Regions from separate parts of the Phosphitispora fastidiosa genome, predicted to be linked through region 1. Evidence: riboswitches for the same ligand, from Rfam matches in the RefSeq annotation. Region 1 holds a riboswitch; each other region holds the start of a gene.
The links. A riboswitch is a leader RNA that binds a small molecule or an ion and turns the genes downstream of it on or off. The one in region 1 is predicted to bind cyclic di-GMP.

Region 1 (7,581 bases):
CAATGGCGGCGGCATGGACCCCGATGATGCTGTTCTTGCCTTTGCACGCCATGCCACCAGTAAAATCAGGAATGCTGCAGACTTGGAAAATATACTGACACTTGGTTTTAGGGGTGAAGCCCTGCCAAGTATTGCGGCAGTATCACGGCTGAGCCTGAAAACACGTGCTGCCGGCGCTGTTTCCGGTACCGGTCTGGTTATTGAGGGAGGAAATACGCTAAATAGTTTTGAAACTGGTTCCCCTCAGGGAACATTAATAAGTATAAGAGAACTTTTTTTTAATACTCCGGCCAGAAAGAAGCATATGAAAACACCAAATGTGGAGGCAGGACATGTCAGTGATGTTGTTAATAAATTTGCAATGGGTTATCCGGAGATTTCATTTCAACTGAAAAGTAATGGCCGTATTCTTCTGAAGACACCGGTAAACGGCAGTCTGCGGGATAGTATTGCGGCTGTTTACGGAGCGGAAACGGCTAGGGACATGCTGATTCTTGAGGCGGCAAACGATACCGCCCGGCTATGGGGATATATCGGTAAGCCTTCACTGTCAAGGGCTTCACGAAGTCACCAGACTGTTTACATAAATGGCAGGTTTGTTAAGAACCGGATAATCAGTGAAGCTGTTGAAAAAGCATATCACGGAATGCTGATGACGGGCAGGTATCCGGTTTTCGTAATTAAGATTGCGCTTAACCCTTCAGAGGTTGATGTCAATGTCCATCCTGCTAAAACAGAAGTAAGGCTTCTGGACAGCCTGGATTTGCCGGAGTTCATCACAGAAGCGGTATCCGGAGCGCTTTGCTCAAACAGGCTCATACCGCCTGCGGCTGTCCCGAAGAAAGTTTTTCCGGGAATCAAGCCGGTTAAACCGGTTCAGGAAGTCTGGGAGCCTAAATTCAACAGACCTGCACCGGAACCGGACAGTGTCTCTGAAATGCCGGAGGTCGATTATTGCTCAGCTTCTGAAGCAGCCACATCGGTGCCATACGTGGCGGCTGAAACGGAAACCGCCGCCAGAGACATGGTTGCTGACTCTGATCCGGGTTTCCCCTGGCTCAGGCCTATCGGCCAGATTAACAGCACATTTATTGCTGCTCAGGGGGTGGATGGGATGTATCTCATCGACCAGCATGCAGCCCATGAAAGGATACTCTACGAAAAATTCATGGACCGGCCGGAAGAGTTTATCGTGAGTGAACAGCTTCTTTTTCCGGTAACCCTGGAGTTAACACACCAGGAAGTCCAGGTGCTCAATGAAAATATACTAATACTGGCTGACCTGGGCTTTGTAGTGGAACATTTCGGCGGAGATTCATTTCTTATCAGGGCTATTCCTGCGGCAGTTGTAAAAAATGGCGCTAAAGAAATATTTTTAGATTTACTGGATTATTTTTCCCGCAACCGGTACACAATATCAGGTAAGGCCCTTAAAGAGAAAATGCTGATTATAATGGCCTGCAAGAGCGCCATTAAAGCAAATGACAGGCTGGGGATGCCGGAAATCGAGTCACTCCTGAACCAACTGGCAGATACCCGGAATCCGTACACCTGTCCACATGGCAGACCTACTTTGGTACATTTTTCCGGTTATGACCTGGAAAAAATGTTTAAAAGGGTTTTATAGCTATGCAGACAATTGTGACCACATCTCACAAGCCTGACCCGCGTTCCGTGGTCATAGGCGTGTGGGCAGCTGAAGTTTTAAAAACAGAATTTGTTGAGCGCAGCAGAATGTCACTCGAAGCCCTTAAAATTAAGCATAATGCAGAAAATATCATAGTGGTGGCAAATGGTGATATGAAGCTTTACAGTTCCCGGGGTGAATATTTTTTTCACCCGAGTATGAGTGTTCCCCGGATAAAAGCTATCAAACAGGGGAAAAGTGACCACATGATTGCTGCCATGGCTTTAAAACCCGGCGGCAGCGTGCTTGACTGCACCCTTGGTCTCGGCTCTGACGCTATTGTTGCCAGCTTCGCCGCCGGTCCGGAAGGCCTGGTTACCGGTATTGAGGCAGTCCCTGAATTAGCGCTGCTCGTAAAACACGGGATGGCAAATTACCAATCAGAATCACTAGCCCTAAAATCGGCTGTGGAAAGGATTCGGGTTGAATGTGCTTTTTATGAGCAGTACCTGACCGGGATTCCAGATCAGGCATATGATGTTGTCTATTTCGACCCCATGTTCAGACATCCCCGACTGAAGTCCAGTTCGATGGAACCGCTAAGGGGAATTGTAAAATATGACCCCTTATCCCCGGAAGCGGTCCAAGAAGCCCTGAGGGTTGCCCGGGAACGGGTAGTTATGAAAGAAAACAACTTCAGCCAGGAATTCGCCAGGCTGGGATTCCGCGCTGTTATTGGGGGCAGGTACAGTCCCGTTGCTTTTGGGATTATCGAAAAACAGGAGGCAGGATTATGAACGAGCTGCTGCCTTTAATAGTTATAGTGGGACCGACCGCGGTCGGCAAAACAGAAATTGGAGTAAAGGCTGCTCAAATGATAGATGGTGAGATTATCTCAGGTGATTCCATGCAGGTATACAGATTCATGGATATTGGTACTGCCAAACCTTCGGGAGAAGAGATGGGTGGCATTCCACATTACCTGATAGACTCCATTAAGCCGGATGAAGAATTTAATGTGGCTGTCTTCCAAAAACTTGTTGAAAAATATCTGGTTAGTATACATAATAAAGGAAAGCTACCCATTATTGTTGGGGGCACAGGACTTTATATCAGGTCTGTTATTGATTATTATGATTTCACTCCACCGGGTGAAAACCCGGCAAAGAGGAAGGAACTCAGGAAATTATCTGAGGAGCAGGGGACAGAGCCTCTGGTCAAGCTTCTGGAAAGCATTGATCCGGTTTCAGCCGGAAGAATTCATCACAATGATACACGACGCCTTATCAGAGCGCTGGAAGTCTATTATGCAACTGGCAGGCCAATTTCTGAATTTCAGTATCATTCAGAGAGGCTTCCGCCAAAGTACAATCTGGCATACTTTGGATTGACCATGGATAGGGAAAATTTATACCGGAGAATAGAAAAAAGAGTTGATGTTATGATTTCAAGGGGGCTGGTTGATGAGGTAAAAAAACTTTTGGAAATGGGATATGGGGCTCACCACACTTCAATGCAGGCGATTGGGTACAAAGAAATTATTTATTATTTGAACGGTATATGCAGTTTTGAAGAAGCGGTGGAATTAATCAAACGTAATACCCGCAGGTTTGCCAAAAGGCAGTTGACATGGTTCCGGCGAGATTCCAGAATCAAATGGAAAGATGTCGAAAGCTACAGCAATTTTGATGAAATTGCGAGCGAAATAGTATCTGAATCAGAAGGACAATTTGGTAAAACGTAGAATAGAAAAGAAAAACTGAAATTTGGAGGGACCAGAATGACAAAGACGCAGATAAATTTACAGGATTCATTTTTGAACCAGGTTAGGAAGGAGAATATTCCCGTTACTATATATCTGGTTAACGGTTTTCAATTAAAGGGAATTGTCCGGGGATTTGATAATTTTACTGTTATCCTTGAGTATGATGGAAAACAGCAAATGGTATACAAACATGCCATTTCCACAATAACTCCTTTTAAGGCCATTTCCACAAACATGAGTGACCAAATGAAGTCATGAAATTACAATAAGATTCTATACTGTTACTTTTAATATAAGGGTAATATAAAAGAGGATGTCCTTTGAGGCATCCTCTTTTTCTAGTCAATTTATTTGGCTACTTTACCCTTAAGAGCTTTACCTGCCTTAAAAACCGGCACCTTGGCAGCAGGTATATTGATAACTTTTCCCGTTTGGGGGTTACGGCCTTTTCTGGCTTTACGCTCTTTCACCTCAAATGTGCCGAAACCGATAAACTGAGCTTTTTCTCCCTTGGCAAGAGCATCCTGAATACTGTCAAAAACCGCATTAACAGCCTTCTCAACATCTTTTTTCTTGAGAGTTACCTTCTCTGCAACTTGAGCAACCAGGTCAGTTTTGGTCAACAAGAAAACCTCCTTTGATATTTTGGGTTATCAGGCGCAAAAAATATATGTTGTTAAAGAATTGAACCCTCCCTTCGAGTGTTTTAAGCCAGCCGGCATATTTCGGAACGAAATTTGCAGCCGTGTGAATTCCCGCCAAAAAATAACCTGCCAACATTGCCAGCAGGTAAAAATGCATTGTTCGCGGCAACTGGCTGTCCCATTATTTAGGACCCTGTAGTTTTGCGTCCTTTTCTTACGAAAAGTTTGCCTTTATCAGCGCTAATTTACTAATTCAGATAATAATTATTCTACATAACTTCTGAAATTCCTGCAATTATATCCAAATTATAACAAGGTTTTTATTTTCCTGTCACAGATGTTGTAATTGTGCGTATAATAGTAGAGTAAAATACTTTGCACTAAGGGGGAAGGCTTTTGGAAATAAGAATTGTCCGCCCCAGGAGCAAGGCCGCAAAAAGCAATGCCGCAAAAAGCAATGCCGCGGAGCATGTCGAAAAACACATTGATACCGGGTCCAAGGAATTGCCGTTTGCGCCGGCAGGCAGAGAACAGATAAAAAATATAACCAATGAGCTTAATGATATGATAGGCTTACATTCAGTAAAAAAACTGGTATATGAAATAAGCGCCTTTATTGAAATTCAAAAGAGAAGGCAGCAGGAAAAACTGGTTTCGGAACCCCTGGTCCTGCACATGATCTTCAGAGGCAATCCAGGGACAGGGAAGACCACTGTGGCTCGCATTCTCGGAAAACTTTTCCGGGAAATGAATGTATTGTCAAAAGGGCATCTGATTGAAATTGAACGTGCCGACCTTGTTGGTGAGTATATTGGACATACAGCCCAGAAGACCAGAGAACAATTAAAGAAATCTTCAGGGGGCATACTTTTTATTGATGAGGCCTATTCCCTGGCAAGAGGAGGAGAAAAAGACTTTGGGAAAGAGGCTATTGATACCTTGGTGAAGGCCATGGAGGACCAAAAAGACAACCTGATTCTGATACTTGCCGGTTATAACCAGGAAATGAATGAATTTATTAAAACAAACCCCGGATTAAAGTCCAGATTTCCGATACACATCGATTTTCCTGACTATACCATCAAAGAACTGCTGCAAATTGCCGACGTGATGCTTGAGAAGCGGCAGTATAAACTAACCCCCTCCGCCCGGGATGCTCTGAAACGAATTATTGAACTAAGCACCGGAAAAGGATATGAGCATTCAGGAAATGCCAGGCTGGTCAGAAACTTGATTGAGAAGGCCATGAGACGACAGGCGGTCCGACTGATAAACAGAGAGGAAATTACCGTTGCCGACCTGATGTTGATTACTGATGACGATATAGAGGAAGCAAAGGAAGTACTTAGAGTTTGTAATCACGTAAAGAAGGAGAATTTTATATTATAACGAATAACAGATAACGTTCTGGTTGTTAGGTGATTCTAATTTGTAATAACAAAGGAGTTCTAAAATGCCCGAAAATGTTAGCGGTAATATCGCCGGCTTGAAAAATAGCCAGTTGCAGCGGTTGGAAGAACTATATACGATGACTACCGAAGATTCCGAATTTGTTACCGGGGATATTTTATCTCTGGTTATTTCTGTTTCTGCAGAAACTAACAGGGAAATCTCGGTTTATATTAATAGAAAAGGCAAAGTTGTTGATGTTTCGGTCGGCGACAAATCAACTGTGACCCTTGGAGAAGTAAAATGCAGGCGCAGTCAAAGACGGTTCAGCGGAGTAAGGTGTGTACATACCCATCCGGGAGGCAGCGCAATGCCCAGTGATGTTGACCTGTCAGCTTTAGATGCCCTTAATCTTGATGCTATTGCTTCAGTGGGGTTCGGCAGTGACCAGGAAACTGAGATATATGTGGGGATGAGGAACCATGCCGAACCTTATCCTGGTGACAGTTCCGGGAATTATATTCTTTACGGACCATATAGTATTTCAGCAATCTCCGACAGCAGTCTGATGGAGATTATACGGATGACGGAAAAAAAGATATCAGGAAAGGCTTCCGCAATGCCGCCAGATACCGCAGAACACCCGGAAAGGGCGATTCTTGCTGCGGTAAAAAGACGGGCGGACTCGGATGAACAGGCTGCCGAATCTCTGGCAGAACTGGCGCTGCTCGCTGATACCGCCGGAGTCAAAGTGTTGTATCAAGCCATCCAGCCCAGAATGCGCCCAGACCCGGCAACCTATATCGGCAAGGGCAAGGCCCGTGAGCTTGGCCTCCAGGCACAGGTCCTGAAGGCAGATCTACTGATTTTTGATGATGAGCTGAGTCCGGCCCAACAGAGAAACATGGAGGAGATAACCGGTATAAAAACTGTTGACAGGACAACCCTCATTCTTGATATTTTTGCCCGGCGGGCCCGAACAATGGAAGGAAAGCTGCAGGTAGAGCTGGCCCAGTTGAATTATCTTTTGCCCAGGCTCACAGGTAAAGGGCTGGTTCTATCCAGGCTGGGAGGCGGAATCGGCACAAGGGGACCGGGTGAAACCAAACTGGAAGTTGACCGCAGAAGAATTCGGAAAAGAATAACCGATTTAAAAAAGGAACTGGAAGCAGTCCGGAAAAACAGGGAACTGCACAGGGCCAGAAGAAAACGTATTTCCATACCCGTGGTATCTATTTGCGGATACACCAACTCAGGCAAATCCACGCTGCTTAACAGACTGACAGGCGCCGGGATCCTGGCTGAGGACAAGCTTTTTGCCACCCTTGACCCTACTACCAGGCAGTTGAAACTGCCGGATAACAGGCCGGCGCTGATATCTGATACCGTGGGATTCATTAACAAGATACCCCATCACCTGATTGCGGCTTTTAGAGCAACTCTTGAGGAAGTAATTGAGTCCGATGTTCTGCTGCACATCGTTGATATCAGCCATCAGGCCATGGACTCTCAAATGGACTCGGTTAACAGGCTGCTGGCAGACCTTGGAGTTTATGACAGCCCAATAATTACTGTTTTTAACAAGATTGACAAACTTGATCAGGCAGATAGAGAACGAGCAGCCGACTTATGGCGTAACAGGTTTCCCGGCAGTGTTTTTATTTCGGCCAAAACAGGGCAGGGAATAGACAAACTGCTGGAAATGATTTCTTTAAACCTTCCCGGAAGGATGACCCGGGTTACCTGCAGAATTCCCTACTCCAATGCTTCTTTGGTCTCCTTGTTTCATGACCGGGCCAGAGTGCTTCAGGAGAATTATCTTGACCACTATATTGAAATCATGATAGATGCCGATGAAGAGACTAAGGCGCTGGCTGAAGAGTTCCGGGTAACGGACAGTTTAGACGGAGGTAACACCAATGCAAAAACCTGATATAAATAGCCTCGATTTGGAAAAAATCATTGGCGAGGTTGAAGAACTGATCACCCCGGTATACAGAGGACTTGATCAAATTTCTTTGCATAACCACAGCAAAGTGCTCAAGGCATTTCATAAGGCCAGGGTTAGCGAGTTTCACCTAAAGGGTTCTACAGGGTATGGTTACGGAGATGCCGGCAGGGATGCTGTCGAAAGTGTTTTTGCATCTGTTTTCGGT
Region 2 (7,581 bases), on a different contig from region 1:
GGGCCAAAAGAATAATAGAAATAACCGGTGTTGCCCTTACGGCAACCAGAACCGGTTTTATCATTACATCAAATGTTCTGTTTAAACCGGCCAAAATGCCGGTTATTATCCCAACGGCCAGAGAAAGCAAAAATCCCAGGAAACCCCGCAGTACTGTATACCCCACAGAGATAACAAATTCATCAGAGGCAACCAGCTTCACCAGAACCTGAAATGTCTTTTCAGGTGTGGGTAACAGCAGCTCCGAAGCAGCAGCCAGGGAGATTATCTTCCATAGAAAAATTAAGCTGATGACGGAAAGTACCACCAATCCCCTGTCCTTCATAAGCGCTGCCCTGTCTTTTGTACGGATTGCCCTACTTTTTGTAATAAAAACCTTCATCAGGCAGTTTGCCTCCAACAATATTGGGATCGAAATCATAGAAAACCTTAAGATATGCGTTAATGCCTTCTTTTACACTCGAGGCATCCTCATATCTCATATTACATCTTGGGATAGTATCTGAAGCCACATCTGCTGCCGGCATTATTCCGTGCTTCACTGCCAGCTGCCCGGCTTCTTCAGTGTTGGCATTAACCCACTGTATAGATTTCTCGTATTCCTTTAAAAAACCTGCAACAATTCCGGGATACTTCAGGGCAAACTCCTTTTTTACAAAGACACAGGTCTGGGCAAGAGGTATTTTATTTTCCGCAGTTTCATCCCATTCCCGGGTCAGATCCATAATGATTTTCAAGCTGCTGTTTTTGGCAAGCAGAGTGCTTACCATAGGCTCTGACAATACAGCGAGGTCAGCCCTGCCCGCCCCCACAGCGCCGGCCAGCTCCTGAGGCATAGGATACCTGTAATCGAGGATAACATCTTTCTCAGGGTCAATGCCTTTTTTCTCAAGCATATACCGAAAGGAAATATCAGGTGTCATCCCTTTAGCCATCAGGTAAATCCTTTTATTTTTCAGGTCATCCCATTGCCGGATAGCTGAATTATCTTTCCCGACCAGGTAGAGCGTCCCCCAAAGGCCGATAGCTGCAGTTTGATACTGTATACCTTTATTATATAATATTGAAGCAAGGTTAGTGGGTATTGTGGCAATATCAGCCTCCGAATGAATCAGCATTGCTCTTACAGTCTCCGGGCTGTCTTTTATGATATACTCCGCCTTTGCATCATTACCCAGGGAAGGGTTGTTTTCAATCATATGAATCATACTTAGAGCAGAAGGCCCCTGGATTGATGCCACCTTTAAGGTTACCCCGGTATCAGTAGCATTGCCTGAGGCCGCACCGTCCTCACCGCCCTTTTCCGGTGTACCGCTCCCCGTACATCCAGCCGTCGCTGCCAACAGCAGTATTGAAAGAAAAATTAGCATAAATCTCTTCATCATATAGTGCCTCCGTTCTGTAAACATAACCGGACTATGTGCTATATATATGCCGACACCCCCGGTCAATGACTATATTCTACCATTATTCTGCAAATACTGTCCAGTCCCTGGTAAAAACCCGGCAAAAACCCGGCTAAAAGTTTCAGCCGGGTTTTTGTCAGGTTTATATATTTTGGAAATGAGAGGCAGTTTACTACTGCACATAATATTCATTCTTCACAAAGTTATAAATTCCTGCTATACTAAGATACATCTAAAAATTATTTATTGCGACTTCACTAAATGCTATTATAGTATTTCCTGATTAAAAAACACCTTTATATAAACTTTTTTAATTGCTAAATTTATGGCTTACTGCAGATAGTACTAATGAAAGTTTTTTTATTTTTTTGAAAATTAAAACTTCCTTAGTCTAGCAGGAATTACCACAATGAAGAAGAATATTATGTTTATACTTATCGAATAATGTCTTATTTTATCAAAATATGTTTAAATTCACTATATTTTGGTTTAATTATAAGAGTGTTTGTTATGTGAATCACTTAACTTTATGAACTGGATGCTTCATTTGCTTTGAACTTCCGGTCATAAACAAGAATTTCTGAAAGGAGGTCGATGAGACCGGTATTGAGATTTAATTTTCCCCGGACCAATCATCTGGACTCTACCGTAGTCAGGAGAATTCCGGGAGCAAAATACTAATAAAATCTAAGGAGGCAGAAAAAAAATGTTAAAGAGAAAAGGACTTTATTCTGTAATGGCGCTGCTTATCGCCCTCAGCCTGATGGTAACACTGGCAGGGTGCGGGGGCACGGAAAATTCGGCAGATGATCCTGCAAAGGAACCGGTCGAAAACAATCAGCCCGCTGAAGAAAAAGTAGTTGAATCCGCCGCGATTATTGAAGCTACCGCTGCTTACCTCGGCGCAGATCCAGCTCCGGCTCCGACAATCAGCGCTGAAGAGGTTAACGAAAAAGTAGTTCAGGGCGGCGATGCCGGCTATTTCCTCCTCAGTATCCAAAAGCCTGAAGACTATGCCAAAGGCCATGTAAAAGGAGCAATCAATATCCCTTATGCTCAAATTGCTAAAGCAGAAAGCCTGGCCCAGCTTCCCAAGGATAAGAAGATTGTTGTTATCTGCTACACCGGCCATACCGCCAGCTATACCTCAATGTTCCTCAACCAGCTTGGTTATGATTCCTATGCAATGAAGATGGGGATGAACGGCTGGAACGAAGCATCACCGGGAATGGGCGCGGTTGTACCTTACGCCGGGTCAGCCGGTTTTGATGTGAACACCGAAGCTGTTGAAGCTCAGGCTGTTAACGAAATTCCTGAAGTTAACACCGGCGCTCAGACTCCTGAAGAAATCATTATCGCAGCTACCGATGCCTACCTGTCCGCAGGCAGAGGACCTACAGTAAGTCCTCAGGAAATTGATGAAAAAGTTATCAAGGGTGGAGATGACAGCTACTTCCTCCTCAGCATCCAGAAGCCTGAAGACTATGCCAAAGGCCATGTTCCGGGAGCAATTAATATCCCTTATGGCGCTATTGCCAAGGAAGAAAACCTGAAGAAACTTCCTACCGATAAGAAGATTGTTGTTATCTGCTACACCGGTCACACCGCAAGCTATACCTCAATGTTCCTCAACCAGCTCGGTTATGAATCTTATGTCCTCAAGTTCGGTACTATGGGCTGGAATGACAAAACTGAAGGAATGGGCGCTGTTAAAGCCTTTACCAAATCACCTGGATTTGAGACAGTCGCCAACTAATAAAATAGCTTACCAAAATACAAGCGGGTGTCCCATAATGGGACACCTTTTCTTTTGGCCTATAAAATTGAAGGGAGGGGCAGATATAATTCCTCCACGATGGCAACGATTCCGCTTGTTTGCGGCTCCCGCTTACGCGGATTGCCGACAAGCGGACATCAGTCTCATCGTTCCGGAACCATATCTGCCCCTCCCTAATTCATAGGCCTAATCCAGAGCGGGTGCCCCATTTGGGACACCCGCTCTATTATTACTTGGCTTTACTATTTTTCACTTGTGTTGTTGAATAGGGGTAGATGTGTTCCGCAAGGCCGAATACATCTACCCCTATCCAGATTACAATTGAAAAATAATAAGCCCAGGTTTTACTGACCCAGCAACTTCCGCACAACCGGGATATCTGCCGGGGCAAATTCATATCCCATCATTTCCTCAGGGTCAGCCCACTTCCAGTCCTGGCAGTCGATGCAGGACGGCTGGCCGCCCTTTAGGCTGCAAAGGTAGCAGAGCAGGATAACCTGCCTGTCCTCATAGATGTGGGAGACGACCTTGAAAATATCTCCCACTTCAACATTAATGTCAAGCTCCTCCTTGATTTCTCTTATCAGGCAGGCTTCGGGATCTTCTCCCTGCTCTACCTTGCCTCCGGGGAACTCCCATTTCATCCCCTGGTGAGAGCCTTTTTTCCTTTGGGCAATGAGGAACTTACCATTATTTTCTATAATTGCTGCCGTGACAACCAGTATTTTCATGGTTTTGCGGTAATCTCCTTCCGCCTACGAATTTACAACCTTTTGCCCCTGATTATAGATAACCCCAAGTTCATCGGCAAATCCACTGTCATCCTGCAGCGCCCTTGCTATATTCAGGCCGGTTTCTTTAACTAATTCAATTTCCTGAACGTAATCAGGACCGGCAGGAATTTTATTGCTATCGGTAAGTATCCTCACCACAGGCTTCTCTGGGTGAATGCGCCTATTGCATACAACAAGCCCTATCTCACCCGAGCTAAGCTCCACCAAAGAACCGGCAGCATACCGGGCGACATTTTGCAGAAAAAGCTCCATTAATGAGCTGTCTATTTTCAGCCCTGCTTCTTCATTCATCAGTTCTATAGCCTCACAGGTGCTGTAAGCCTTCCGGTGTTTCCGCTCACTGGTAAGGGCATCAAACAGGTCAGCAATGGCTGCAATCCTGGCAAATTCACAGATGTCAGTATTCTTTAGGGCTCTCGGGTAACCAGTACCATCTATGCGTTCATGATGCTGAAAAGCAACATGTGCTGCCAGCAGGTTAACATCTTTCTGGTCTCTCAGGAGGTTAAAACCTTTGATGCTGTGCTGCTGCATTTGACTGAATTCTTCGGGCGAAAGCCGGCCCGGTTTTTCCACCACCTTGGGATCAACATACATGGACCCGATATCGTGCATAACTGCCCCCACTCCCAGGTCCCGCAACTGAACCTCGTTATAGTTTAAGGCCAGACCGATGCGCAGTGACAGGATACATACATTCAGGCAGTGGGCATACAGGTAACTGTCATAAGAGCGGATATCACAAAATTCAAAAAGCAGCTGCCTGTTCTGCAGAACCTCGTCTGCCAGCCTGTTTACCAGATCCTTAATCAGTTTGGTATCTACCTTTTGGTACTTTTTAGCCTCTTCAAAAACCCTTCGCAATGTTATAATCCCGTCTAATCTTGTACTGTCAGAAACTACATCGGGGAACTCGATGTCCCGGCAAAAACCGTCAATAATAATGATTGTCGGGTAACCCAGGGCCTGCAGCCTTTTGGCATATGCAGGGTTAAGTTCACTCCCGGCAGAAAGCAAGACGCTCCCATTGGCTGAATAAAGACTTTTCCCCAAAATCATCCCTGACTGCAGCTTGCTTACAGATATTTTGCGCATAGACCTGCCCCCTCTCCTGTCATTTTCGTCACTTTCGTCATTTTAGGAAATAAAAATTCCGCCTTGCTTGCCGGAAAAGCAGACGGATCAGTTTTTCGGCAGCCTGGCTGTCATAGCAAAAGCTTTAGACCCATGGCTTTGCGTCCCTAACTTTCGGTAGGTTTGCCTTTACGGTAAAAAAATATGCGGTTAGCTTATTATATTTATACGTTACAAGCCAATGTAAACAGGGTGTCCGGTAAAGAAATATTAATCCCAATTGAGCAACTGTATCAAAAGCCCTAATTATAATAATTATTAAATAATGTTGTACTGATAAAACAGTTATATCTTTTCATATACTCTACTATCAAACAGTCAATTTCACAGCTCTTGTTGTACACATCCGGGTCATTTAGACCCTTATTCTTTACCAAACTGTACATTTCTCTCTGTTTTTCCCGGATCTTTTTCCGGAATTCCCGACGGTTTGTCCACATTTTCATCTCTCCCACACTTTATTGTGGTTGGATTGTTAATCTGTCCCAAACTGTGTTTTTTTTATGTTTTCTTCTAGGAATTATTGCAAATATCCTTCAGAGAAAATGTCGAATACCGTCAAATCGAAATTTTTTTTCCAAAATATTATTATTTCCATTCTAATAATACATTGTCACCATCTTTAAGTGGCGTTGTAAATTCAGCGGAGCTCCCGTTAACTTTTAGTTCAAGTCTCATTCCGGTTTCGGGAGGTATTAACTGAAGATTGGTCCGTGTCAGTACATCTGTAAGAATAGCATCCACCCCAGGAATTTCTACCGTTTCATTATTAACCGTGACAATAGTAAACCTGGGGACATTAGATTCGTCCTCACCTGCCGGATCTACTGTCTCTGCATGCTCTACTGTCTCTGCATACTCTACTGTCTCTGCATGCTCTGCCGTCTCTGCATGCTCTGCAAGCTCCGCCGCTTTCATTGGCTCTGCCGCAGTATCCGGCTCAGTTTGGATATCGCCGGTATCATCTCCTGGAACAGGCTCAACGTTTGGCATTGGTTCACCGGTCGGTATTGGTTCAGCAGCCCTTTCCAGGATTATGTCATCCCCGTCATTAACTTCAGCCATGGAATCAACCAAACGCTCGTTAATATATATGTAGCAATCGTCACCGGAATCAGCACAGCCCGCTATTTCCAGGACCTCTGTCACAGTCCTGGGTAAATAATGGACTACCCTGGCATTATCCACGAGCTCTTCGTGGTAGGCCGCAGGTTTACCGTTCATAGTAATCACCGGGTTAATCACAAAAGGTTCGCTGTTAACAGAAATATTCAAAGCAAAGATGTGGGGCACCAGATCGTAAATGTGTCCCCGGGCGTTTTCACCATCCCGGGCCTCAACAAATTCTATGATATCATTATGTTTTACCGGGACATCAATGGTAACGTCTTCCCCGTTCAGCCGGATAACTGCCGGTTTGCCTCTGCCGCCTTTGATGATCTTTAAATCTCCGTTGACCGTCAAAGTAAGGGCCATTCCCAGCCGCGGTTGTGTCTTGCGCATACTGATGCCTGCTGCCAGCAGGGCATCGGCCACTGTACCCCGGTTGACCTCAAAAAGCCGGATCTGCCGGTCATTAACCATCACCTTGGCAAACCCAAGGCCCTTATGTTCATATGCTGTCACAGCTATTCCAATTGGAGTTACGGCCTCAGGCCCCATCAGTTCCTGGGTACCGAACACCTCTGCAATCGCCTCCCGGCCCCTGACTGCCACTCTCTGCCTGGTAAGCCCAATATTGTCTGCCAGCATATCCTTTAATAGAGGAGTAAGGCTTCCTCCGCCAATACAAATAACGGCCTGCGGGGTCTTTCCGTTAAGTTCAATTATTTTATCACTTATCTGTTTCGTTAAATCCTGGACAGCTTCTCCGACAATATCAAGAACCTCCCTGGCGGAAACAGTATGCTCAATTCCCAGGACATCGGTAAAACCAATGTCACTGTTATCCTGCAGGGACCGCTTAATCCTCTCTGCCGTGTTAAAATCAAGCAGGTATATTTCAGAAATCTTCTCTGTTATTTCATCACCGGCTACCGGAACCATTCCGTAACCGGCTATGGACCCATCGTCGGTAATAGCAATATCCGAAGTTCCGGCCCCTATATCAACAAGTGCAATATTTAGCTGTCTCATACTGGGCGGCACCACCACCGCACTTGCGGCAATAGGCTCCAGGGTCAGGCTGGCCATTTCCAAACCTGCCTGCTGCAAAGCAGCAAAGAGAGAATCGACAACAACCCTGGGCAGAAAAGTTGCAATAACCTCAACACTCATATTCCTGCCCTTCTGACTGTATAAGCTGCCGATTTTATAGCCATCCAGCTCATAATAAACTACACTGTAGCCGACACAGTGATAATTCAGGGACTCTGCTGTCTGGGTATCTTCCTCATTTGCCAAACGGCTTTGAGCTTCCTGTACCGCCTGAAGTTCAAGCCTGAGGATATCATCCCGGTGTATCTCCCGG
Region 3 (7,581 bases), on a different contig from region 1:
CTTTTAATACATAAGGATCACCGTAATTAAATATCTGCTCTTTTACAGAAAAAGGGACCGCTCCGCGAAGACTCTTCACAGGAGCCACCTTGGCGCTGACCTCAGTACTTACCTGACGGGACTCATAACCAAAAACCTTCGCAAAGACAAGGCTAACGGTTTTACCAACAGAAACTGCGATAGTTTTTTTGTCGTCACTGATATCAACACTTAACTGTTCAGGATCGATGCCATTCTTGCCTGCATATTCTTCAGCTATCTCCTCTGCCATTATGGGATTAGCCGGCAGTTCCTGGGCCCCTGCCAGGGCGGCAGCATCTGCCGCCCTGACAAGGCGGTTGTGTTCCAGGTACATTACCCCGGTATCTACAGCCAGCCCGACAAAACCTAGCAGTACGGTAAAGGCAACAGCTATGATGACAACTACCTGTCCCTCTTCATTGTTAAAAAATCTGCTTATTAAGTTTTGCATTTTTGAACACCTCTTTTCATCTCACCAAATCTGATGAGGGCCCCAGCAAAAGAGGTTTGCCGAAACAATGATACATGGAACCCACAATCAACCAATAAGTTTGACGCTGTTTAAATACGATCCGGTAATAGAATCATCCGTTTCCCCAGATACCGTATAATTGACATATCTCACATAAACATCGTTTTCCAGCCCGTGCCCGACAACCTTCTCCAGGAAAACACTGGCAAAACCAACAATCTGGACACCTTCATTGGGAAGGACGCCAAGGTTACGATAAACAGGAATTAATACTATCCGTGGGCTGTCCGGATTGTAATCACTCCAAGATTCAATGATTTGGTCAATTCGCGTCTGAATACCTTCAATAGTAGGCCCGGTGGCATTTCCGGGAGCTTTCCCTACAATATCATTAATAGCCACCAAACCATCATAACCATTTAGAGCTGCCTCCTTATAGTCATCTTTTCCTGATTGACCCGGATATTCCATAATTCCTGTCCATCCTGTGCTTGGATTACCGACCTTAATAATATATTGGTGTCCATGTTCCAGAGGAAGCAAGCTTTCATCGATCCCAAGGGGAATCAGCCCACTTATTTTTGACACAGGAGAAATTTGGGCAGCGGCTGCTCCATCTACATTGGCCCTATCTAAACCTAACACTTTTGCAAAATGAAGTTGTACAGGTTTTTGTATCTTTACCGTAATTTCCCTGTTGTTGGGCGAAAAAGCAATAACAAGATTGTCAGGCTCATTAGCATTAATACTGTTTTTTTGAAGATACTCTGACACCCGGGCCGCAGCCTTTACAGTATCAGGCAGTTCCTGGGCACCCGCCAAAGCAGCGGCATCAGCTCCACGGGCCACCCTGGTGAATTCCAGATAAAGGAGCCCTCCATCAACCGCCAGCGCTACAAACCCCAGCAGCACTGTGAATATTATCGCAGAAATAACGACAACATTTCCATTTTCCCCGGTTATCATCCTTCTGAACATATCCATACCGTCACCCCTCCACTCGCATAGTTGTCTGGGAGGTAACAACAAAAGGGTCTCCTATAATCGGTCCAATTATTGGAGCAATTATATCCACTGGATATGACACAGTAACCTTAACGGCACTACCCCGTGGTCTTCCACTCAAGGTGGCCGGGGGATCAATTGCTATGCCCATGGAAGCAGTATCAAACTGATCAGCATTAGTACCGCTTTCCACAGCATTAACAATTTCCGTATCGGTTCCCCCTACAGCGCCTTCTCTGGCTCCTTCACGTGATAGATTTGTTACTATCATGTAGGTATTCAATATACGACCAAACTCTACAATACCAAAAATCAACATAAGAAGAATTGGCAGTACCAAAGCCATTTCTACAACGGCCTGGCCCCGCTGATTTCTACGAAAATCATGGAACCATAACATTTTCATCACCCCACCAGGTACGCTGCCAACGTACCAATTCCAATTGCTAAGCCGTATGGCAGGGATTCGTGGAATTCGGCTTTATCCAGGTTTTTCAGGGTATTCACTTTAAAAACACTGGTAACTAAGACTAAAAAACTTGTTCCGATACGTTTTAGTGTTGCAAACAACCTTTTCTGCTTAATCAATACACAGACAGCCAGAACCCCCCCTGCAATCCCGGTAGCCAAAAACGCCTTGCATACAAATACTGTTCCTTTCATTGCCCCTATGGCACCAAGCAGCTTTACATCCCCTGCCCCAAACCCGCCGAGCACAAAGGGAATAAAAAGCAAAGCCATACCTGCTCCCAGGCCCTTCAGGCTGAATAGGACACCACTGCTACCGTCATTCAGTAAATTAAGCAACAGCCCGGCAAGCACCCCGGACAATATTACTACATTGTAAATTTTTCGTTCCTTTAGGTCCGTGTAAACAGATATTATTACAATAGCTGCTACAGCAATATCTATCAGGTTGGTAACCTGAACTGTCAATGGCATCAACCCTTTTCGAAAACAGGCCCTACTTGCTGAAAAAGTAGGGCCTGTCATTTTTAATACACGTAACCATATCTTCTTTATGACCACTCCATCCCGGCAGCGGTACCATAGTAATATTTCACTTTGGGCCCATACCTTTACGTCACCGTTGAATAGAGGATGGGGCAGTGGATTGTCCACCGCCCCGGTACAAATTATCTTAAGGAGTCGGTGCAGTTCCGTTCAGGCCATCACTGATTGCTGTAAATTTTTCTATCAGAGTGTCGCCCATGGTAATTAAAACAGCGATAACACCAATTACAATTAGCGCCAAAATCAGTCCGTACTCGGTCATGCCTTGGCCTCTTTCTTCACTCCACAATCTTTTAACCATTGATAACATAATTATTACCTCCCTCAATTTTTTTTGATTTATTCCGTCCTTGTTTTAACCAAAACATAAAACCCTTCTCCACACTGCCTGTAGAGAAGGGTTGCTTTTTATACACTCCCCCCTTTGGCAGCCTGGCGATCATAGTGTTACCACCTTAGACCCATGGCTTTGCGCCGCCGTCTTTCAACGGCTTTGCCTTTTTCACTGAAGGTATCATTTTCAGTTTTATTTTAACACATTTCTACTAACTGTACATCGACCCTGGGTCTTATTTTTATATAGGACCGTGGTCCTATATAAACTCATTTTAGTACCCCCCAGTATCGACTCAACCGTTCTGATAATCAAACTGTAGTTTACCGAACTCGTCAAATTAAAACAATAAACAATATCACTGTGACACAAATCCATTACCTTTTTGGGGACACCTTTTTCTTCCCCACAGCAGGCAAAAAACCTTAGACCCGGGTAGTCCCTTGCCAGCCGTTCCAGAATCAGGCCGGTCTTATCGGCAGACCCAAAATCAAAAACCACAACCTCAATTGGAATAAGATAGCCGTATGCAAAAATTTCACGTACCAGGCCTTCGATAATGCCTTCCTGATTCCTCACCATCAATACCAAACTTGTCTTTTGAAAACCTTTACTGTTCCCTGACTTCTTGCACATCACCACCGTCCGTGTATAAATTGTGAAACAATATATAACAATTAACAGTACGGTTGCCCCAATTAACCAGCCAAGGTGCATTGTTTTCACCTCTCATAAGATTATTCCTCACACCATCTTATGAAAGAAAGGTCTCAGCCGCTAATCAGATAAGTGATAAACAGGGGCGTCCCCCTTTATTATTTTGGGAACCGAACTATTAAAGGCAGTGGAAAGAACAAAAACCTTTCTCCAAACTGCAGTCAAGAGAAAGGTATAGTTACCCCGGCTCTTTTTCGGCAGCTTGGCAGTCATAGTGTCAGACACCTTAGACCCATAGCTTTGCGTCACCGTCTTTCGGCGGTTTTGCTATTATCGACAGAGATGCTATATTAAATTCACACAACTAATTTATTTTATAATACTATATTTTACCAAACTTGTCCACACTTTTTTCTAATTTTTTCTTAGAAAATAATTTTCCTTCACTATAAATTTTTTTCACTATAAATTTATTTCACCCTGTTATTGCATTTGCCGCCTAAAGACTGACTAGCTTCAATTTAACTGCAGATATTACCGCCTGGGTCCTGTCTTCTACGTTCAGTTTCCTGAAGATGCTCGTAATATGATTTTTCACCGTTTTCTCACTGATAAAAAGGTGGCTGGCAATATCCTTGTTATGTACGCCGCTGGCAATGTATTTCAATATCTGCACCTCTCTCGCAGTAAGGCTGACATCCAGGCTGCCCCCCGGACACCGTGAAGCAAGGCCGCATGGCCCATAGTTCCGCTCTGCTTCACTGCTTTCCTGGCCCAGTTCCCTGCAGAGCATTGCCGTAATCCCCGGGTGGACCACCATCTCCCCTTTATACACTGCCTTAATGGTTGAGGCCAGGGCATCTGGATCAACATCCTTGAGTATATAGCCACTGACCCCCGCCCGGATAACCTCAACTACCTTTTGCTCGCTGTCTTCAACAGTAAGCGCAACCACCTTGATATCGGGGAACCTTTGTTTAATTTGCTTTGTAGCTTCAAGACCATCCATCCTAGGCATGTTAATATCCATGATGATAATGTGAGGGCTTAATTGTGCAGCTTTTTCGATGACCTCTTCTCCATCAGCCGCTTCACCGACAACATCAAGTGACGGGTCAAGCCTTATAACCTTGACAAGCCCCTGGCGGATTAGCGGATGGTCATCAGCAATCAGAACCCTGACCCGGTCCATATAACCTCCTCCTACCTGGCTACCGGAACTACAAAATAGACCTTTGTTCCCTTACCCAGTTTAGTCTCAAGCTTCATCTCCCCACCAAGAAGGTCGGTTCGCTCTCTCATACTAACCAGTCCAAAATTGTTTCCGGTCTGATTGGCGTGGTAATCATTCAGGTCAAAACCTATCCCGTTATCCTCAACAAATGCTCTCACCAGTTCATTATCCAATTCCACAACAACCTTCACTTTTGAGGCGTGGGCATGTTTTACAACATTGTTTAGGGCCTCCTGAATCAGGCGGAACAGGGCAATTTCCAAAACAGGTTCCAGCCTGGCCTCTTTCCCAAAAAAATTCATCTCTATATCTATATCGTTTTTTTCGCGAAAATCTTCAATATATCTTTTCAGAGCCGGAATCACACCCAAATCATCAAGAGCCATCGGGCGCAGGTCAAAAATGATTTTCCGCATATCCTGAAGGTTACTGCGCACAATACCCTTCAGCTCCTGCAACTCCTGGCTCACTTTGGCCGGCTCAACTTCCATCAGTTTTTCACAAAATTCCATCCGGAGGACAACATTCGCCATAGACTGAGCCGGACCGTCATGAATTTCCCTGGCAACCCGCTTGCGTTCCTCTTCCTGGGCCTTTACTATCTGCAGACCCATCTGCTGACGCTGCTGCAGGCTTTCCAGCTTAATATTTATATCTCTCAGGTTCCCCCCGATGAAATCCATGACAACGCCAACCTGTGAAACCATATTTTCAGCCTTTTCTGCCGTTTGCTGGAGATTTTGCCTGCTGGTTTCAAAGTCCTCCTTTTTGTGCAGCAGTTGGTCCCTCCGCTCTTTTAACAGGGTCAGCCTGACCTGCAGTTCCCTGACCTCCTCATAGGCAGCTTTAATCTCTGCCTCGGAATGCCTTTCAAAAGCTCCGGTAACCAGGGCTACCCGTTCCTGGACGATTCTTTCCTCTTTTTGAGCTGCTGCCAGTTCCGAATTAAGAGCCGCCAACTGGCTATTTGTTTCTGCCATGCTGTTCTTAATCCGCGAACATTCGCTGCGGGCATTTTCGGCCACGGCAAATAACTGTTCCCTGCCCGCACCCAAAGTCCTCATGGTCTCTTTTATTACTGTGTCAAGAGCCGTCAGCTCAAAAGGACTCCCACTGCCGCCAACATTAGTCATAATATACCTCCTTATAGCAAAATTCGATATATTTTTCTAAAATCCTGCAAACAGGAAGCCCTTCCCATGGTAAACTTAACTAAAAAAGAGGAGCCGTTACAGCCCCTCTCTGCTTACAACCCCAGCATTTCTCTGGTAGCAGTCTGTATTAGCTTCACCTTTGCCTCATTCTCTGTTTCCACATAAATTCTGAACAGAGGCTCTGTTCCTGAAGCTCTTATCAGAACCCAGCTGCCGTCCTCCAGGATAAACTTCTTCCCATCAACGGCCACAGTCCGGGTTACTGCTTTCCCGGCAATTTCCCTGGGAGCTAGTCCCTGTAAGGTTGTGAGTACTTTTTCCTTATTTTCCGCAGTTGTCCTGATATCCAGTCTCTGGCTAATGAGGATTCCAAACTCCTTTTCCAGCTTCTGCAATATCTCCCGCACCGGCAGCTTTTCCACCGCTACCAGCTCAGCAATCAGGGCAGCAGCCAGAATCCCGTCTTTTTCCGGAATGTGTCCGGTCATACTCATGCCGCCGCTTTCTTCGCCACCTAAAATACTGCCTCTCTTCATCATAGATTCACCGATATATTTAAAACCAACCGGAGTCTCGTCAACTTCAAGCCCGTAGTGAGCGGCTATTTTATCTAACATATGGGTAGTGGCCACAGATCGGGCAACCGGTCCCTTAAGCCCGCGGAAATTAATCAAGTGGTAATATAGGAGGTAGAGAACCTTGTTAGCAATTATGTATGTTCCATCACTGTCAATAATGCCAAAACGGTCGGCATCCCCGTCCATTGCCAGCCCCAAATCAGCCCCGGAAGAAACCACCCGGTCCCGGAGTTCAGTCAGAACGCTGGCAGAGGGCTCTGGCATAGAGCCCCCAAAAAGCGGGTCCCGGTAGCCGTGAATAACCTCCACCCGACAGCCGGCCTCTTCGAGAACCCGGGACAGGTATCCGATCCCCGCCCCATACATAGGGTCAACAATGACCTTAAGACCTGCCCGGCGAATAGCTTCCAGGTCAACTACCGTCTTCAGGTGTGCAATGTAGTCATCAAATGGATCTATATCGACAGCCAGTCCCTGCTGAACCGCTTTATCATAAGGTATTTCGGTAAATCTCCCTTTCCCGGTAACCATTTCGAGATGTCGTTCAATCTCGTCTGTGATATATGGCAGCGCAGGCCCCGCATACTCCGGAATAAATTTAATCCCATTATATTCCGGCGGGTTATGGCTGGCAGTAAGCATAACCGCCCCGGCAGCCTGAAGGTGTTTCACCGCAAAAGCAGTCACCGGAGTAGGTGTAGCCCTCCCGGTCATCCAGACTTTGACCCCATTTCCACATAACACCTCGGCAACTGCCCTGGCAAAGTGTTCTGAAAGGAACCTGTTATCATAACCGATAACCACACCGCGCCCGGACATCCCATGGCCGGACACATAATCCGCAATGGCCTGGGATACAAACTTGACATTCTCAAAGGTAAATTCCCTGGCGATAATCTCTCTCCAACCATCTGTTCCAAATTTGATTTTTGACATTACCTGTCCCCCTTATTTCGGAATTCCAAAAAACAGACCTTTATATTCTATTTCTGTATATGTACAAATATTTCCTTTTGGGGAACCAAAAGTTTCTTCCTGTTTATATTTACCCATTTTATATTGCTTATTTGATAATTGCTATACTCAACAATCATTATTCGTATCTGTGAAGC
Region 4 (7,581 bases), on a different contig from region 1:
GCCGAAAATGCAGGAATGGGTTTTAATCTGGGTTTATCTTCAGAGGTTGTCTATTGTGGTTTAGTGTTATTGGATTAATTTTGTATAGTAAGCGAATCTCAAACTGGGTTGCAATAACAAATTATTGGAGGGATATTAATGGTTGTTAAACAGTTTAAAGAAGAAATGACAGGTTTGGAGAGGGCGCTGGCTGCCCTGTCATATAAGAAGCCGGACAGAGTGCCTGTGGCTTCACTGGTTTGCGGAGCATCAAGGAGAATTCTTGGGGTGACTTATGACAAGTGGGCAACTGATTCCGAACTTTGCGCAGAGTCAATGTTACAGGCTCACGCACTAATGGACTTTGATATCTTCGTGACCCTGGTAGACCTGTCTGTGGAAGCGGAATCTTTTGGCCAGCCCTGTATATACCCAATGGAGAGTACTCCCTACTCTGACCCCAACCATCCCATTCTAAAGTCCCATGAAGATTACCATAAAATTGAAACCGTTAACCTGAGGGAAACCGGACGGACCAAAATGGTAATTGATGTGGTCAACAGGATCGCTAAGGCTAAGGGTAAAGAGTGCGGGGTCTGTGGCTTCGTTTATGCCCCGCTGGGCGTACTTGGCGCTATGAGAGGCCATGAGAGGATGTTTATTGACTGTATCAAGCACAGGGAAGATTTGATTGCCGCCTGTGAGGCCATTACGCCTGCACTGATTGATTACGCTGTTGCCCAGGTAGAGGCAGGCGCTCATGCAATTGTAATGGATACCCTCTATGCCTCAGCAACCATTATGAGCCCCAAGATGTGGGAAGCCATTGAAGCTCCCTTCACCAAGCGGATTGCCGATGCCGTTAAAGCAGCCGGAGGCGCGCTGGTACTGCACAACTGCGGCGGCGGCATTTATTTCGACGTGCAGCAGAAATATACCGACCCTGTGGCCATCTCCCATGCTTACCCGGCTGCTGACTGCAAGTCGTGGGAAGAGCATGCCGCCAAGTGGGGCAAGAAGATCGTTTCAATTGGTTCCATGGATCCCGCAAAAGTGGGTATGACCCTTGATCCGCAGGGTGTAATGGAATATACCCGTGAGTTCATTGAATACTTTAAAGATTGTGATGGCGGCTTCATCCTTTCAACAGGCTGCGAGTTCCCACCAAATGGTTCCCTGCTGAATGCAATAGCCATTATGGATGCTGCCAAAGCATATGGTTCATACCGCTAAAAGAAGTACAGGTAAAGCATTGTTATAGGTATATAAGTTAACGTAAAAGCGACGAAAGACAACCTGTAAATATGCCCAAAAGGCGGGGGGTGGAACCTTGAAGATAAAAATAATCAGTGGATTTTTAGGGGCCGGAAAAACAACCTGCATAAGAAATGTTTTGAAAAAAGCCGATGGGAACATGGCTGTGATAGTAAATGAATTCGGTGACATCGGGATTGATGCAGAGGCTGTCAACAAAGGCAATGTGGTTGATATGGTGGAACTCCCCAGTGGATGTATCTGCTGTACCCTGGCCAAAGACCTGGTGTCGGCAGTCAAGGAAATTAAAACCAAGTTCAACCCGGATCGTTTGGTTATAGAACCTTCCGGACTGGCAGTCCCATCGGGGATACTGGAAGCTCTGGAACCGATTAAGGAAAAGTATGAGCTTGAATTTGAAGCAATTATCGGTATCGTGGATGCTGACGGTTTCCTGTCCAATATACACTCTGGCTTGTTCGGTGATTTTTATACAGACCAGCTTGCCAATTCAGACATTATCCTGATTAACAAAGCCGACCTGGTAAATGAAAAAACAATTAAAGCAATTGAGGAAGAGCTGCGGAAATACAATTCCCATGCCATTATCCTGACAACGGTTAATTGTGAAACTGATTTGCCTGACTTTATCAGGGAACATGGCACCGAATACCTGCACCTGCATTTTGACCATGACTTTGACTCAGTGGCCATAACTACAGATGAGGCCTTTGATCATAATCTGCTGGTTGAGATTATGGAAGAAATGAAGGCAGGGAAATATGGCGTTATTTACCGGGCCAAAGGGATATATAAAAAAAACGGCGGCGGCTTCGAGAAAATGGATTATGTCCAGGGGAATTATGATTTTGAAGAATTCCCAGAGGCTGAAGAAAGCAAGCTTATCTTTATCGGAAAAGATTTTGACCGGGATGCTCTGAAAGAAAAGTTAATAATTAATTGAAGGAGGAGACAAAAATGGCAGACAAGAAAGCAGAATTATGGGAAGCGTTAAAGCAGGGAGTTATTGATTACGATGAGGATGCAGTAAAAGAAGCGGCTCAGGCTGTAGTTGACGAAGGTCTCGACGCTTATGACGCAGTATTTGACGGTCTCGTGGAAGGTATGAACGAAGTTGGCAGGCTGTACGAAGAGCAGGAGTATTTCGTTCCTGAAATGCTGATGTGTGCAGATGCTCTGTATGCCGGCCTCGATATCCTGAAGCCCCATATCATACAAAAAGAAGGCGGTATTAAAGGCGCCGTAGTAATGGGAGTTGTTCAGGGCGACGTTCATGACATCGGTAAAAACATCGTTAAGATGATGTTTGACGTAGCCGGTTTTGATGTTCATGACCTCGGTCGTGACGTTCCTATGGACAAGTTTGTTGAAGAGCAGCTGAAAACCGATTCCGAGCTGGTTCTTCTCTCAGCTATGATGACAACTACCATGGTTGGTATGAAAGACATTATCGCCAAGATTAAGGAAAAGAACCCCAATTGCAAAATCATGATTGGTGGAGCTCCTGTATCTGAGGATCTGGCTGACAAGTGGGGCGCTGACGGCTTTGCCAAGGATGCCAACAATGCCCTGAAAGATGCCCTGAACATGGTTAAGGCGCTGAAAGACCTGCAGCAGTAATTTTCTCAGTGCAGTCATTGAAAAATGTTATCCGTAAAACCATAAATCAATAATAAGACAAGGGTAAACCCGTTGAAAGACGGGGGCACAAAGCTATGGGTCTAAGGTAATTTTACTATGACTGCCAGGCTGCCGGATTTGGATAAAACCGTTTCGGGATGCCGGAACGGTTTTATCCAATTTGTCCGATAGGAGTCTAATCTCCTCTTACATAAGAATTCTGCTGATGGGGTATGGGAATTTCTATTACGGGAGGGTTAAAGGTTGGGAAAACAAGCCTATAAACTTAACTTTTTAGAAAACCTGGGCCTTGAGGGCCACGTATTCACCCAGGTAAGCTTTAACCTCAAATACATATTTCCTGCAATTTATGCTTCTTTACTGGTTTTCCTGGTGCCTGCGGTATTGTATCAGGATAAGTGGAATTCTTTGAGCACAGTTATGCTGGTTGTTTCCCTGGCAGGTCTGGCAATTAATGTTGTTATTGGCAGTAAAGTAAATATTCTGAAGAAGTTTTCCGGCATCCTTCATCCAATATGGGCTTATGCTACCATTATTGCCTTTGGAATGGTTTCACGTCTGAATAGTGTGGATTGGATGCTGGCAGCCGGTTTTGTTGTTTTTGGCATAATTTATTGGTGGATTCCCAGCGCCGGTATGTCAAATGCTATCCGTTCCATATTAAATGGTGTTATTCTGGCCAATTCCGGTGACACGGGGGCTCGTATCTGCCTCAGAGTAAAACGGAAAGATGAAATCGGGATGCTGGCGGAAAACTTAAACTCCTTCTTTGAGGAACGGCAGAATTTTATCAAAATGCTGCAGGAGAATGCGTCACAGCTGGCTGAGACCAGCACGGAGCTGGAAAGAATATCAGAAACCGGCTCTGCCTCATTCCGGCAAATCGCCGTTGCCATTGATCAGGTAGCTAAAGGGTCAACAGAGCAGGCTAAGACTATCAATGAGGCTGTTGGGGTTATGGAACAGGTGGGCCTGTCTATTGAGCAGATTGCTTCCGGGGCGCAGGAACAGAGCAATAATGTGGTCAAAACCACTGAGATGGTAAATGAAATGACAGCCAAAATGGACAGAATGGCTGCAGGCATGCAAATTGTCAGGGAGGTTTCGCAGCAAAACGGAAACCTGGCTCAAAATGGCGGGACGTCAATGAACAAAACAGTTGAAGGGATGAACAGAGTCAGGACTGCCGTCTTGGAGACTGCACAAAACCTGAACCAGTTGGGGGAAAGGTCGCAAAAAATCGGGGAAATCATTCAGGTGATTGACGAAATTGCTGAACAGACAAACCTTCTGGCGTTGAATGCCGCTATCGAAGCAGCCCGCGCCGGTGAACACGGCAAGGGCTTTGCAGTGGTGGCAGATGAGGTGCGGAAACTGGCCGAGCGGTCCGGGAAGGCTACCAAGGAAATCGCTGACCTGATTACTGATATCCAGAAAAGAACCAAGACTGCGGTGGACTCAATGGAAATAGGGACCCGGGAAGCTTCAGAAGGGGTCGGACTGGCTGAAGAAGCCGGTCAGGCTTTAGGCGAAATTGTCAATGGAGTTGTTACCGCAGCCGAAAATGTAGGCAAAATTACCGACACTATAAATGAGATAATGAACGGCAGCCGCGAGGTTTCCGATGCAGTCAACAATGTTGCCGCCATAACTGAGGAAAACTCAGCGGCGACCCAGCAGATTTCTGCTTCCAGTGAACAGGTCAATGGAACCATCCAGAATGTCGCTTCCATTTCCCAGGAAAATGCCGCCTCTGTGCAGGAAGTATCGGCGTCAACCGAGGAGCTTGCCGGTTCTATTGACAATATCTCCACATCGGCAAAAGGGTTGACCCGGATGGCGTCACGGATGCAGGAACTGGTTAACCAATTTAGGTAGGAAATTAAACTCCAGGATAAAATATAAAGATTAAGTCTCTAGGAAATATAAACTCCTTTAAGTTCAAGGTTTTGCGCCTTGGACTTTTTTGTTTCTACATTAGCCGTTGATTCTTGGAAATGACCGCTAAATGTAGTGAGGCGTTGTACAAGATTTTCCTTGCACTGATGCCGTGAGACATATTACCGCAGTTCCGCTAAGCGAAGTGCACCCGCAAGGAGTGCGCCGTTCGACTAAGGCGCTAAAGCGCCAAGTCTCACGCAGCGGGACACGGGCCAAGGACGGCCCGCGCCGCCACTGAGCCATGGAAGGCGAATTGGCGGTGTTCCCGGACTTCGCTAGGAACAAGGTTAGATTTCTCCGGCGTCAGTGTTGAAAATCGGTACAACGCTTCACTATATTGCCCAGGGTCATTTCCTAGAGCCAACGGAAATGTTTAAAATTTTCCAGTATTGTTCATAATAATGCTGGGTATAATCCGGGAAGGAGGTTGATAACTTGAAAAAAATTGCTTTAATTAGCATAATTATGGTTGCCATTGTTTTCTCAGCCTGTTTTGCATATGCGGGCGAAGCTGCCGATTATACGGTTAAACCCGGGGATACCCTTTATGAAATAGGAAAGAGATTCGGCTTGCACTATAGTGCAATCATGAAGACCAATAAACTGGGTTCCACTGTTATCATGCCTGGAATGAAGCTGAATATTCCTGTGGAAGCAGGGATTATTCATACTGTGACGACAGGGGAAACACTTTACGGTATTTCACGGAAGTACGGTGTCCGGGTGACAGAAATAAAAAACCGGAACAACCTGTCTGGTGACCTGATTGTTCCCGGAATGAGGCTTGTTCTAACGGACGGCAGCGCCGCGGCAGACCATCGGGTCCAGCCGGTACTCAGCGGAAACGCATCCTTTGGCAGTAGTGATATTTTGCTGCTGGCCAAAATGATTCATGCCGAATCCAGGGGTGAGCCGCTGAGCGGACAGATTGCAGTCGGTGCGGTTATCTTAAACAGGCTGAAGAGCGAGCATTTTCCTTCAACAATAAGGGAAATCATATTTCAGAGGACCAAGGGTGTATACCAGTTTACTCCAGTCTCTAATGGTCAGATTGACCTGGAACCGGACCGTTCAGCGTTTTATGCCGCTGAACGTGCCCTAAAAGGCGAAGACCCGACAGGCGGGGCGCTCTTTTTCTACAACCCCGATATAAGTTCGGATAAGTGGATTAAGACACTGCCTGTCACCAAAGTAATTGGCAACCATGTATTTGCTAGATAAGAGAATAAGTTAACCGAAAACGGAGTGGCCCTGGGTCTAATAGGAGACTTGAGGGCCACTTTTGTTTTTTGGGAGAATTGAATATTATAGAAATTATTATAGTTAATTCAAGAGAGGCTGATATTGTCAGACCTCTTTTTTTTGTTCCCAGATTTTAACCCCGCAAAACCGCATTTTAACCCCCAAAAGCCGCATTTGAGGACGATATTACAGGAAAAAACAGTAAATTTGTTAAATACATTCAAGGATTTGGAAACTTTGGCATTTGCTAAAGAAATACTTTGAATTAGGTGTAAAGGGGAGAACTGCTAATGATTAAATGGGGAAGGCTTAACTTATATCAAAGAATTTTAAGCATTATTTTAAGCATTCTTATTGTATTTCCTGCTTATTTGTTTCCAATAACCAATGTTGGCTTAAGTAGTCCTGCTGAGGCGGAAGATGATGCGGCAGGCAACACAGGCACGAGCAGCAGTATAAGTGTGAAAGTACCTGCGAATATTGCTGTGACTAGCCCTGTGGATGGTAGTATAGTAAGTGGCGCTGTCTATACAATTACGGCCGGCAGTGACGAGCCTCTGTCAGGGGAGGTCACATTAGCCATCGATGAATCAACTAAGGACAGTGTATACCTCGCGCAACCGTCCACCGACATAACCTTTAACTATGTTTGGGATACCACACAGTATCCTGACGGCAGCAGCCATGAAATAGAGGTATCAGATTTTACGGCAGAAGGGAACGTTTATTCCTTAGGCAGCAGCACAGTAACTGTGAACAATAATGTGCCCATTAATATACCCATTGAAGAAGATATAACCCATGATGTAAGCTTATCTTTGACTTTGGAGGCTGACAGTGACCTTACACCTCCTGTTGTCAGCATTATTTCACCTTCTGAAGGAACTGTCACAGGCCCAACTGATATTATTGCCGAAGCCACCGATGAAGTTGGTGTTACCAATGTCGAATTTTATATTGATGATATTTTGGTTGGCGAGGACTTGGTGGCCCCTTACGTTTATGGCTGGGATACAACTGATTTAACGGGTACTTATGTTTTATCAGCCAAAGCATATGATGCCGCAGACAACATAGGTGTCAGCAATACGGTTTCCGTTAACTTTACATCATCATCAGGCTGGAGCCATACTGATACAACCTATGAAGATTGGCAGCAGGGCGCTTTGGAGAATGTGGCAGCTACTGCCGAAGGGGATCTGGAGTTAAATATAGTTCCTTTTCAGGATGACTTTTCTGAGGCCACGCTTAATCCGGCCTGGATCTGGGAAACTCCAAAAGCGGGGTCATCGTATTCATTGACAGCCAGACCGGATTGGTTCAGGTTATCCCTGCCCAATTCACCTCCATTCAACCACACAACTACGTTAGATGAAGCGCCCAAATTGAAACTGCCGGTATCTGACGGTGATTGGGTCCTGGAAACAAAATATAATTTATCAACATATCCTAATGGATACAGCTTCCATGCCGGTTTGCTCGTATATTTTGGCCAATATGACT

Region 2: it holds a riboswitch for cyclic di-GMP, as region 1 does, so the genes downstream of both, Ga0451573_RS08220 (HD-GYP domain-containing protein) here and Ga0451573_RS00410 (HU family DNA-binding protein) in region 1, are expected to answer to the same signal.
Region 3: it holds a riboswitch for cyclic di-GMP, as region 1 does, so the genes downstream of both, Ga0451573_RS15620 (glycosyltransferase family protein) here and Ga0451573_RS00410 (HU family DNA-binding protein) in region 1, are expected to answer to the same signal.
Region 4: it holds a riboswitch for cyclic di-GMP, as region 1 does, so the genes downstream of both, Ga0451573_RS10240 (methyl-accepting chemotaxis protein) here and Ga0451573_RS00410 (HU family DNA-binding protein) in region 1, are expected to answer to the same signal.

Annotation. Positions count from the first base shown of each region.
Region 1 is NZ_JAHHUL010000001.1:73,329-80,909, forward strand. It holds gene mutL (DNA mismatch repair endonuclease MutL) at 1-1,627, shown strand, start outside; gene Ga0451573_RS00395 (class I SAM-dependent methyltransferase) at 1,630-2,424, shown strand; gene miaA (tRNA (adenosine(37)-N6)-dimethylallyltransferase MiaA) at 2,421-3,371, shown strand; gene hfq (RNA chaperone Hfq) at 3,408-3,650, shown strand; gene Ga0451573_RS00410 (HU family DNA-binding protein) at 3,740-4,015, opposite strand; cyclic di-GMP riboswitch class I at 4,198-4,276, opposite strand; gene Ga0451573_RS00415 (AAA family ATPase) at 4,433-5,425, shown strand; gene hflX (GTPase HflX) at 5,490-7,358, shown strand; gene Ga0451573_RS00425 (methionine gamma-lyase family protein) at 7,345-7,581, shown strand, end outside.
Region 2 is NZ_JAHHUL010000006.1:161,105-168,685, reverse strand. It holds gene Ga0451573_RS08240 (ABC transporter permease) at 1-382, opposite strand, end outside; gene Ga0451573_RS08235 (ABC transporter substrate-binding protein) at 357-1,385, opposite strand; gene Ga0451573_RS08230 (rhodanese-like domain-containing protein) at 2,113-3,162, shown strand; gene mutT (8-oxo-dGTP diphosphatase MutT) at 3,528-3,914, opposite strand; gene Ga0451573_RS08220 (HD-GYP domain-containing protein) at 3,939-5,072, opposite strand; cyclic di-GMP riboswitch class I at 5,167-5,249, opposite strand; gene Ga0451573_RS08215 (aspartyl-phosphate phosphatase Spo0E family protein) at 5,354-5,551, opposite strand; gene Ga0451573_RS08210 (cell division protein FtsA) at 5,700-7,581, opposite strand, start outside.
Region 3 is NZ_JAHHUL010000019.1:79,584-87,164, reverse strand. It holds gene Ga0451573_RS15645 (pilus assembly protein TadG-related protein) at 1-472, opposite strand, end outside; gene Ga0451573_RS15640 (pilus assembly protein TadG-related protein) at 560-1,477, opposite strand; gene Ga0451573_RS15635 (TadE/TadG family type IV pilus assembly protein) at 1,482-1,898, opposite strand; gene Ga0451573_RS15630 (A24 family peptidase) at 1,904-2,434, opposite strand; gene Ga0451573_RS15625 (Flp family type IVb pilin) at 2,640-2,822, opposite strand; cyclic di-GMP riboswitch class I at 2,936-3,020, opposite strand; gene Ga0451573_RS15620 (glycosyltransferase family protein) at 3,039-3,563, opposite strand; cyclic di-GMP riboswitch class I at 3,757-3,842, opposite strand; gene Ga0451573_RS15615 (response regulator) at 4,003-4,695, opposite strand; gene Ga0451573_RS15610 (sensor histidine kinase) at 4,707-5,870, opposite strand; gene Ga0451573_RS15605 (phosphoglucomutase/phosphomannomutase family protein) at 5,984-7,405, opposite strand.
Region 4 is NZ_JAHHUL010000009.1:121,178-128,758, forward strand. It holds gene Ga0451573_RS10220 (DUF2284 domain-containing protein) at 1-78, shown strand, start outside; gene Ga0451573_RS10225 (uroporphyrinogen decarboxylase family protein) at 139-1,212, shown strand; gene Ga0451573_RS10230 (CobW family GTP-binding protein) at 1,310-2,197, shown strand; gene Ga0451573_RS10235 (cobalamin B12-binding domain-containing protein) at 2,212-2,874, shown strand; cyclic di-GMP riboswitch class I at 2,927-3,011, shown strand; gene Ga0451573_RS10240 (methyl-accepting chemotaxis protein) at 3,139-4,773, shown strand; gene Ga0451573_RS10245 (cell wall hydrolase) at 5,272-6,057, shown strand; partial or broken gene Ga0451573_RS10250 (Ig-like domain-containing protein) at 6,369-7,581, shown strand, end outside.